One region of the Streptomyces sp. NPDC093261 genome, then DNA from elsewhere that is predicted to be linked to it. Evidence: riboswitches for the same ligand, from Rfam matches in the RefSeq annotation. Region 1 holds a riboswitch; the other holds the start of a gene.

Evidence for each region. A riboswitch is a leader RNA that binds a small molecule or an ion and turns the genes downstream of it on or off. The one in region 1 is predicted to bind cyclic di-AMP.
Region 2: another riboswitch for cyclic di-AMP. It lies ahead of ACIP94_RS32785 (M23 family metallopeptidase); the one in region 1 lies ahead of ACIP94_RS07635 (NlpC/P60 family protein).

The regions. Positions count from the first base shown of each region.
Region 1 is NZ_JBIVNO010000002.1:261,629-265,566, forward strand. Features, by position in the region: gene ACIP94_RS07630 (tellurite resistance/C4-dicarboxylate transporter family protein) at 1-282, opposite strand, end outside; gene ACIP94_RS07635 (NlpC/P60 family protein) at 656-1,846, opposite strand; cyclic di-AMP (ydaO/yuaA leader) riboswitch at 1,855-2,022, opposite strand; gene pcrA (DNA helicase PcrA) at 2,363-3,938, shown strand, end outside.
Region 2 is NZ_JBIVNO010000023.1:15,437-19,374, reverse strand. Features, by position in the region: gene ACIP94_RS32790 (PP2C family protein-serine/threonine phosphatase) at 303-1,433, shown strand; cyclic di-AMP (ydaO/yuaA leader) riboswitch at 1,703-1,859, shown strand; gene ACIP94_RS32785 (M23 family metallopeptidase) at 1,871-2,905, shown strand; gene ACIP94_RS32780 (aldo/keto reductase) at 3,085-3,938, shown strand, end outside.

The DNA.
Region 1 (3,938 bases):
CAGGAGCGAGATCCGGGTGCCCAGCACGGTGGTGGCCGGGACCACCGCGAGCGCGGCCGGGGAGCCGACCGGCCACCCCAGGTGCCCCCAGAGCAGCCGCAGTGCGATGGCGGCGGCCAGTCCCAGCCAGGCGGCCCACGTCAGGGCCAGGGCGATACGGGAGAGCAGCTCGTACCCGTCCTGGTGCAGCCCGACCGACAGGATGCCGGTCGCCATCACGGCGGCCCCGGTGGCGGGCGGACGCTGCGCCCACCAGGTGCGGAGAGCGGAGGAGCCAGACATGCGCCCGATGCTAGGGACGCTCACACGGCTTGCGTACGGGGCACGCGCGCGTGCAGCGCGAAAACAACCCCACGCGCGCGTGAAGCCCCCAAACCGACACGATGCGCGCGGGAAGCCCCAAACCGACACGGTGCGCGCGGGAAGCCCCAAACCGACACGATGTGCGCGTAAATCCCTAAACCGACACGATGCGCGCGGGAAGCCCGAAACCGAGTCCACGCGCGTGGTACTGAAGCCCCAAACCGAGTCCACGCGCGCGTGAAGTTCGAAGACGCCCCCCGCGCGTGAAGCCTCGAAGAGAACCCCACGCGCGCGTGGGCCCGAAGACACCCGCGCGCGCGGTACGAGGCTCGCCCCACCGGCGCCGTCGGACTCAGGCCGGCCGCACCACGCTGTGGATGATCGACGCGCCGCCGTAGTAGACCGACTCCTCGCGGACGTAGGCGCCCGGCTTGGGGGCGTGGATCATCATGCCGTTGCCGATGTAGAGGCCGACGTGACTGATGTCGTCGTAGAAGAAGATCAGGTCACCCGGCCGGGCGTCGGAGAGCGGCACCGTCGTGCCGGCGTTCACCTGGCCGTACGTGGTGCGCGGAAGCGTGACCCCGGCGGCCTTCCACGCGGCTCCCGTCAGGCCCGAGCAGTCGTACGACCCGGGCCCCGTCGCGCCCCACACATACGGCTTGCCGATCTGCGCGCGGGCGAAGGCGAGGGCCTTCTCGGCCTTCGTCGTGTACGAGGAGTCCGCCGTGGTGGGCCCCGAGGAGGGGACGGTCGTCGATGACCCCGAGGAGCCGGTCGTGGGGCTCGACGACGGCTGTTGCTGCCCTGTCTGCTGCCGGGCCGCCCGGTGCTGGGCCTCCTGCTGCCTGGCCAGCGCCTCCGCCTGGCGCTGGGCCTCCTCCTGCCTCTTCTTCTCGAGCGCGGCCAGCCGCGCCTTTTCCTGTGCGTTCAGCTCGGACAGCAGCTGCCGCGCGGCGGAGAGCTTCCTCTGGACGTCCGTCTTGGCCGTGCAGAGCGCCGTCTGCGACTCGGTGAGCGTCCGGAGACTGTCGGCGGCCTCCCGCCGCTTCTTCATCGTCGCGGCCTGGTCGGTGACGTACTGGTCGACCGCTTCCTTCTGACGGCCGGTGAGCCGGCTCATCAACTGCGTCTGGTCGAAGTAGTCCTGCGGGTTGTCGGCCAGCAGGAAGGTGGCCGTATCGGGGGCCGCGGCCCCGGTCCGGTACTGCGCGGCGGCGAACGAACCCAGCTCCTGGCGCGCATCGTTGAGCTTCTGCGTGCGCCGGGCGACGTCGTCGAGGAGCGTGTCGGCGTTCTTGCGCTCTTCGGTCGATCTCTCCTTGGCCGCGTTGTACTGCTCGGTGGCCGACTCCGCCTGGCGGTAGAGGTCGTCCACCTTCTTCGCGACCTCTTCGATGCTGGGCCTGCCGTCGGCGGCGGGCGCGGCGTGGGCGGTCTGCGAGAGCAGCGCCACGGAGGTCAGAGCCGCCGTCGCGAGGGCGGGAGTGCGTATGCCCCCGACGCGTGGGCCCGGGGGGCGGGACTTGCGGTGCGGCGCCATGGAAGGCGTCTCCTTCCGTACTCCGCCTACCGGGTTAGCTGTCGGGTTCGGGCGGGTGGTTCGGAAGGTGTGCCCTACGGCCGTGTCCCCAGGACGCTCGGCCGATTCACCCCAGGTCGGGTGGGTCCCCGGCTCCGGAACGCCACGGGGCGCACCGGACTCGGCGGAGGCCGCTCGGCCCGGCGACCTTCGCCGGTGGGGGTCGTGCGGCCCGCCCGGCACGGTAGCCAACTCCTGTGGCCTCTGTGAAGGTTGATGCGAGATATGCCCGATACATTTCCGTGATCTCGGCTCCGGAGCCCCGCGGCGGGCGCGGACCGTGAACGGGCGGGTCCGGACGGTGAAGGAGCGGCGCGCGGACCGCGGGAGAGGTGGGCGCGGACCGTGAACAGTGGGCCCAGACGGTGAAGGGGCGGCGCGGGGACCGCGACGTGCGAGGCGCGAGCCCGGCCCGGTGGTGTCGAGTTTTCGGGACGGTGACCGGTTGTCGGTGGGGCGCCCTAGACTCGGAGAGCGATGAGCAGCCTCTTTGACGACAGCTTCCTGGCGGACCTCCAGGCCACCCCGGCCCCTGAGGAAGAGCCCCCGCCGCCCGAGGACGATCATGCTCCGGAGCCGGTTCCGGACGATCTGTTCGGCGGGCGCTTCGACCTGCCGCCGGACCGGGACGCCTACTACCGCGACGGCGCCCCCCGCCCGGCCCTCGACCCCCGGGCGCTGCTCGAGGGGCTGAACGACAACCAGCGCGCCGCGGTCGTCCACGCCGGCTCCCCCCTGCTCATCGTCGCCGGCGCCGGTTCCGGCAAGACCCGGGTGCTCACCCACCGCATCGCCTATCTGCTGGCCGAGCGGGGCGTGCATCCCGGGCAGATCCTCGCGATCACCTTCACCAACAAGGCCGCGGGCGAGATGAAGGAGCGGGTCGAGCAGCTCGTCGGCCCGCGCGCGAACGCGATGTGGGTGATGACCTTCCACAGCGCGTGCGTCCGCATCCTGCGCCGGGAGAGCAAGAAGCTCGGCTTCACGTCCTCCTTCTCGATCTACGACGCCGCCGACAGCAAGCGTCTGATGGCGCTCGTCTGCCGCGATCTGGACCTCGACCCCAAGCGCTTCCCGCCCAAGTCGTTCAGCGCCAAGATCTCCAACCTGAAGAACGAGCTGATCGACGAGGAGGACTTCGCCGCCCAGGTCGCCGGGGGCACCTCCCAGACGGAGTCCGGGGGAGGGTTCGAGAAGACCCTCGCCCAGGCGTACGCGCTCTACCAGTCGAGGCTCCGCGAGGCGAACGCACTCGACTTCGACGACCTGATCATGACGACGGTCAATCTGCTGCGCGCCTTCCCGGATGTCGCCGAGCACTACCGCCGCCGCTTCCGCCACGTCCTCGTCGACGAGTACCAGGACACGAACCACGCCCAGTACGCCCTGGTCCGCGAGCTGGTCGGCACCTCCGAGCACCCCGCGGGCGTACCGACAGGCGAGGACGACCTCCAGCCCGCCGAACTGTGCGTCGTGGGTGACGCCGACCAGTCGATCTACGCATTCCGCGGCGCCACCATCCGCAACATCCTCCAGTTCGAGGAGGACTACCCGGACGCCACCACGATCCTCCTGGAGCAGAACTACCGCTCCACGCAGACGATCCTGAGCGCCGCCAACGCCGTCATCGAGCGCAACGAGTCGCGACGCCCCAAGAACCTGTGGACCAACGCGGGCGCGGGCGCGCGGATCACCGGCTACGTCGCCGACACGGAGCACGACGAGGCGCAGTTCGTCGCCGACGAGATAGACCGCCTCACCGACCGGGGCGAGGCCAAGGCGGGCGACGTCGCCGTCTTCTACCGCACCAACGCCCAGTCCCGTGTCTTCGAAGAGGTCTTCATCCGCGTCGGCCTGCCCTACAAGGTCGTCGGCGGTGTCCGCTTCTACGAGCGCAAGGAGGTCCGGGACGTCCTGGCCTATCTGCGCGTACTGGCCAACCCGGAGGACTCCGTCCCGCTGCGGCGCATCCTGAACGTGCCGAAGCGGGGCATCGGCGAGCGTGCCGAGGCGATGATCGACGCCCTGTCCCAGCGGGAGAAGATCAGCTTCC
Region 2 (3,938 bases), on a different contig from region 1:
GGGGCCCGACCCATGCCCGTCCACAGGGTGTGTACGCCGGTCGGCCCACAGCGGTCGCCCCCCGCCCGTCCTGCGGGAAGCCTGGACGGGTGGTGCAGCAAGGAGGCGCGTGGCGGATCGAGGCGCCGTGCGACGAGCAGGTCAGCGGGCCAGAGCCCGGAACTTCGTACGAGGGGGCCGGCGTCCCGTACGACCGGACCATCGGCGGCCCGGCGGCCACCCCTCTTCCGGAGGACGGCGGCCGGCCCCCGGAACGACCTCACGAACGATCCGAGGGGATTCGGCCCCCGGAGCCGGGCCCGGTGGAGAGCCGGCGGAGTTCGTACGCGCGGGCCTTCCTGCGGGCCCTGCCCGCGCTGCTCATCGGTCTCGGCGTCTGCTGCGGCCGGCTGACCCCGTCCGTCTTCCCCGGCGTGCCGCTCTTCACCGCCGCCCCGCTCGTCGCCGCGCCCCTGCACTCGCTGCGCGGCACCGTCGGCACCGGCGCCGCGGCCCTCGCCGCCGTCCTGGCCGTGCACCTGGGACTCGGCGCACCAGGGTCCTCCGGCGCGGCCTCGGAGGCGGTCACCACCGCCGCTGCCGCCGTTCCGGCCGTCCTGATCAATGTGCTCGTACGCCGCAACGACGCACGCCTCGCCTCCGCCCGCCGGATCGCCGAGGCCGCGCAGCGCGCCGTACTGCCCGAGCCCCCCGCGCGGATCGGGGGGCTCCGGATCGCCGCCCGGTACGAGGCGGCGCAGGCCGACGCCTACATCGGCGGTGACCTGTACGCGGTTCAGGACTCCCCGCACGGTGTACGGCTCGTGGTCGGGGACGTACGGGGCAAGGGCACGGGTGCCGTGGCCGCCGTCGCGGTCGTGATCGGCGCCTTCCGGGAGGCCGCCGAGCAGGAGGCGACGCTGGAGGCCGTCGCCCGGCGCCTGGAGCGGGCGCTGTCCCGCGAGGGCATCCGCCGGGACGGCCCCGACGCCCACGAGGAGTTCACCACCGCGGTCCTCGCGGAGATCCCGCACGAGGACGGGGAGGACCCGCGGGGGGACGCGGGGATTTCGCACAAGCGAGGAGTCGTCCGGATCGTCAACCGGGGCCACCCGGCCCCCCTGCTCCTGCTCCCCGACGGCACCCTGCGCGAGCTGGAGGCCCGCGAGCCGGCGCTGCCGCTCGGCATGGGCGACCTCGCCGTGCGGCCCGACCGCGCGGAGGAGTGGGGCTTCCCGTCCGGTTCGACGCTGCTCTTCTTCACGGACGGCGTCTCGGAGGCCCGGAACGCGCGCGGCGAGTTCTACGACCCGGCCGGCCGCCTCGCCGGACGGTTCCCCGCCACTCCCGGTGCCGTGCTGGCCGCCGTCACGGAGGACGTCGCCCGCCACACCGGCGGCCAGGCCACGGACGACATGGCGCTGCTGGCCGTGCGCCGGTCCGAGCACTCCTGAACCCGGCGGGGAGCCAAGGGCCGCCGAACGCCCGGACGTTGTCACGGGGCGTGAGTGAGTGGTGCCCCTCCGCATAACAACTGACACACCGTCACAACAGGTGGGACGGGTGAGGTGCGGTCAACTCGCCCGATTTTCACCGTTCCTGTCGCGAAAGTCCTGGCCAGGCGGCGCTAAGGATCTGTCCGAACGGCTTGGAATCCGAGCCCCGCGTCTATTAACGTTCGATAACGCAGCGCGGTCGTCCCAGCCGTCACCCGAGGCGGCTCCGTGCGCGTGTGCCGAATCTCGCAAGGGAACCGGGGAACCACCATCTTGGGGTGAATCGGGCGGATGCCGCCGTGTCGCAACGGCCGGTATACGCGCGTAGGAGACCTTCCCCTCCGAACCCGTCAGCTAACCCGGTAGGCGAAACGGAAGGAAAGGAGTGCGCCCACGTGGCGTCCAACCGGCCTGCCGAGAGCACCTCGTTCGCCCCGACCGGCACGCAGACCATCGGTTTTGCGTCCCGCCCCGACGAGGGCCCCTGGGAGGAGTGGAATCCCACGGAGGATTCCGTCCGCCCCGTCCGCGGTCGGCACCGCGTCAGCAAGCAGCGCGGCGGCGGACTCGCCCGCAGCTCCACGGTTCTGGGCGTCGGCGTGATGGCCGCGGTCGGCGCGGGCGGCATGGCCACCGCGCAGACCGGCAAGCCCCCGGTGTCCATATCCCTCCCCGACCTCTCCTCCGTCACCGACTCGGCCAAGGCGCTCATCGGCGTGGACACCGGCGCCCCCAAGGGCTCCGCCACCGCCCTGAGCACCGCCGGTGTCAGCACCGCCGACGCCGCCGCGGGCAGCAAGGACGCGGGCGAGGCGCTGCGCGCCCGGATCATGCAGCAGGCCGAGTCCCAGCAGGACCGGATCGCCGCGACGGCCGCTCGGGCCGCCGAGGACGCGGCCGCGAAGAAGGCCGCCGCAGCGGCGGCCAAGGCTCAGGACGCCGCTCGTGCCAAGGCCGCCGCCGACAAGAAGGCCGCGGAGGCGGAGGCCAAGAAGAAGGCCGAGGCCGCTCGGCTGGCGGAACTGGCCAAGCAGTTCACGCTGCCCACCTCCTCCTACACCCTGACCTCGCGCTTCGGTGACGCCGGCGCCATGTGGTCCTCCGGCTACCACACCGGCCTCGACTTCGCCGCCCCCACGGGCACGCTCATCAAGGCCATCCACAGCGGCACCATCACCCAGGCGGGCTGGGCGGGGTCGTACGGCTATCGCACGGTTCTCACCCTCGACGACGGCACCGAGCTGTGGTTCTGCCACCAGTCGTCGATCAGCGTCACCGTCGGCCAGAGGGTGTCCACGGGCGATGTCATCGGCCGTGTGGGAGCGACCGGCAACGTCACCGGGCCGCATCTGCACCTGGAGGTCCACCCGAACGGCGGCAGCGCGATCGACCCGATGGCGTGGCTGCAGAGCAAGGGCCTCAACCCCTGACATCCGCGCCCTTCTCCCCGGCGTGTATCACCCCTGGACCCCGGCGGTCCTGTCCTGGACCCCGGCGGTCCTGGCGACAACCCCCGACGCCGGGGCTGCCGGTTCGGTGTATGACGCCGTCCGGGTGGAACCGCCCCCGGCCGGAATAAGGGCTTCCGGAGTGAGCGCTGAAGTAGGGCATGACTTCTCTTCGCAAGCTCGGCTTCTCTGACCTCGAGGTCTTCCCCCTCTCCCTCGGCGGCAACGTCTTCGGCTGGACCGCCGACGAGGCGCAGTCCTTCGCCGTGCTCGACGCCTACGCGGCGGCCGGCGGCAACTTCGTCGACACGGCGGACGCCTACTCGGCGTGGGTCCCCGGCAACAAGGGCGGCGAGTCCGAGGCCGTCATCGGCAAGTGGGTCGCGGCGCGCGGCAACCGCTCCGACATGATCATCGCGACCAAGGTCAGCCAGCACCCCGAGTACAAGGGGCTGAGGGCCGCCACCGTCAAGGCCGCGGCCGACGCGTCGCTGCGCCGCCTGGGCACCGACTACATCGACCTCTACTACACGCACTTCGACCAGCCGGAGGTGCCGGTGGAGGAGATCATCGGCGCGCTCGACGACCTGGTGAAGGCGGGCAAGGTGCGTGCCATCGGCGCCTCCAACATCTCCGCCGAGCGCCTCCAGGAATCCCTCGACTTCTCCGACCGCGAGAACCTGGCCCGGTACACGGCGCTCCAGCCGCACTACAACCTGGTCTCACGCGACACCTACGAGGGTCCGCTCCAGGACGTCGCGGCCCGCGCGGGCCTGGCGGCCGTTCCCTACTACGCCCTCGCCGCCGGCTTCCTGACCGGCAAGTACCGGCCGGGCACCACCGTGGACTCGGCGCGGGCGCAGGGTGCGGGCAAGTACCTGGAAACCGAGCGAGGCCGACGCGTGCTCGAGGCCCTCGAGGAGGTCGCGCAGGCACGCGGCGCACAGATCCCGACGGTGGCCCTGGCCTGGCTCGCGGCCCAGCCGACGGTCGCGGCCCCGATCGCCTCCGCCCG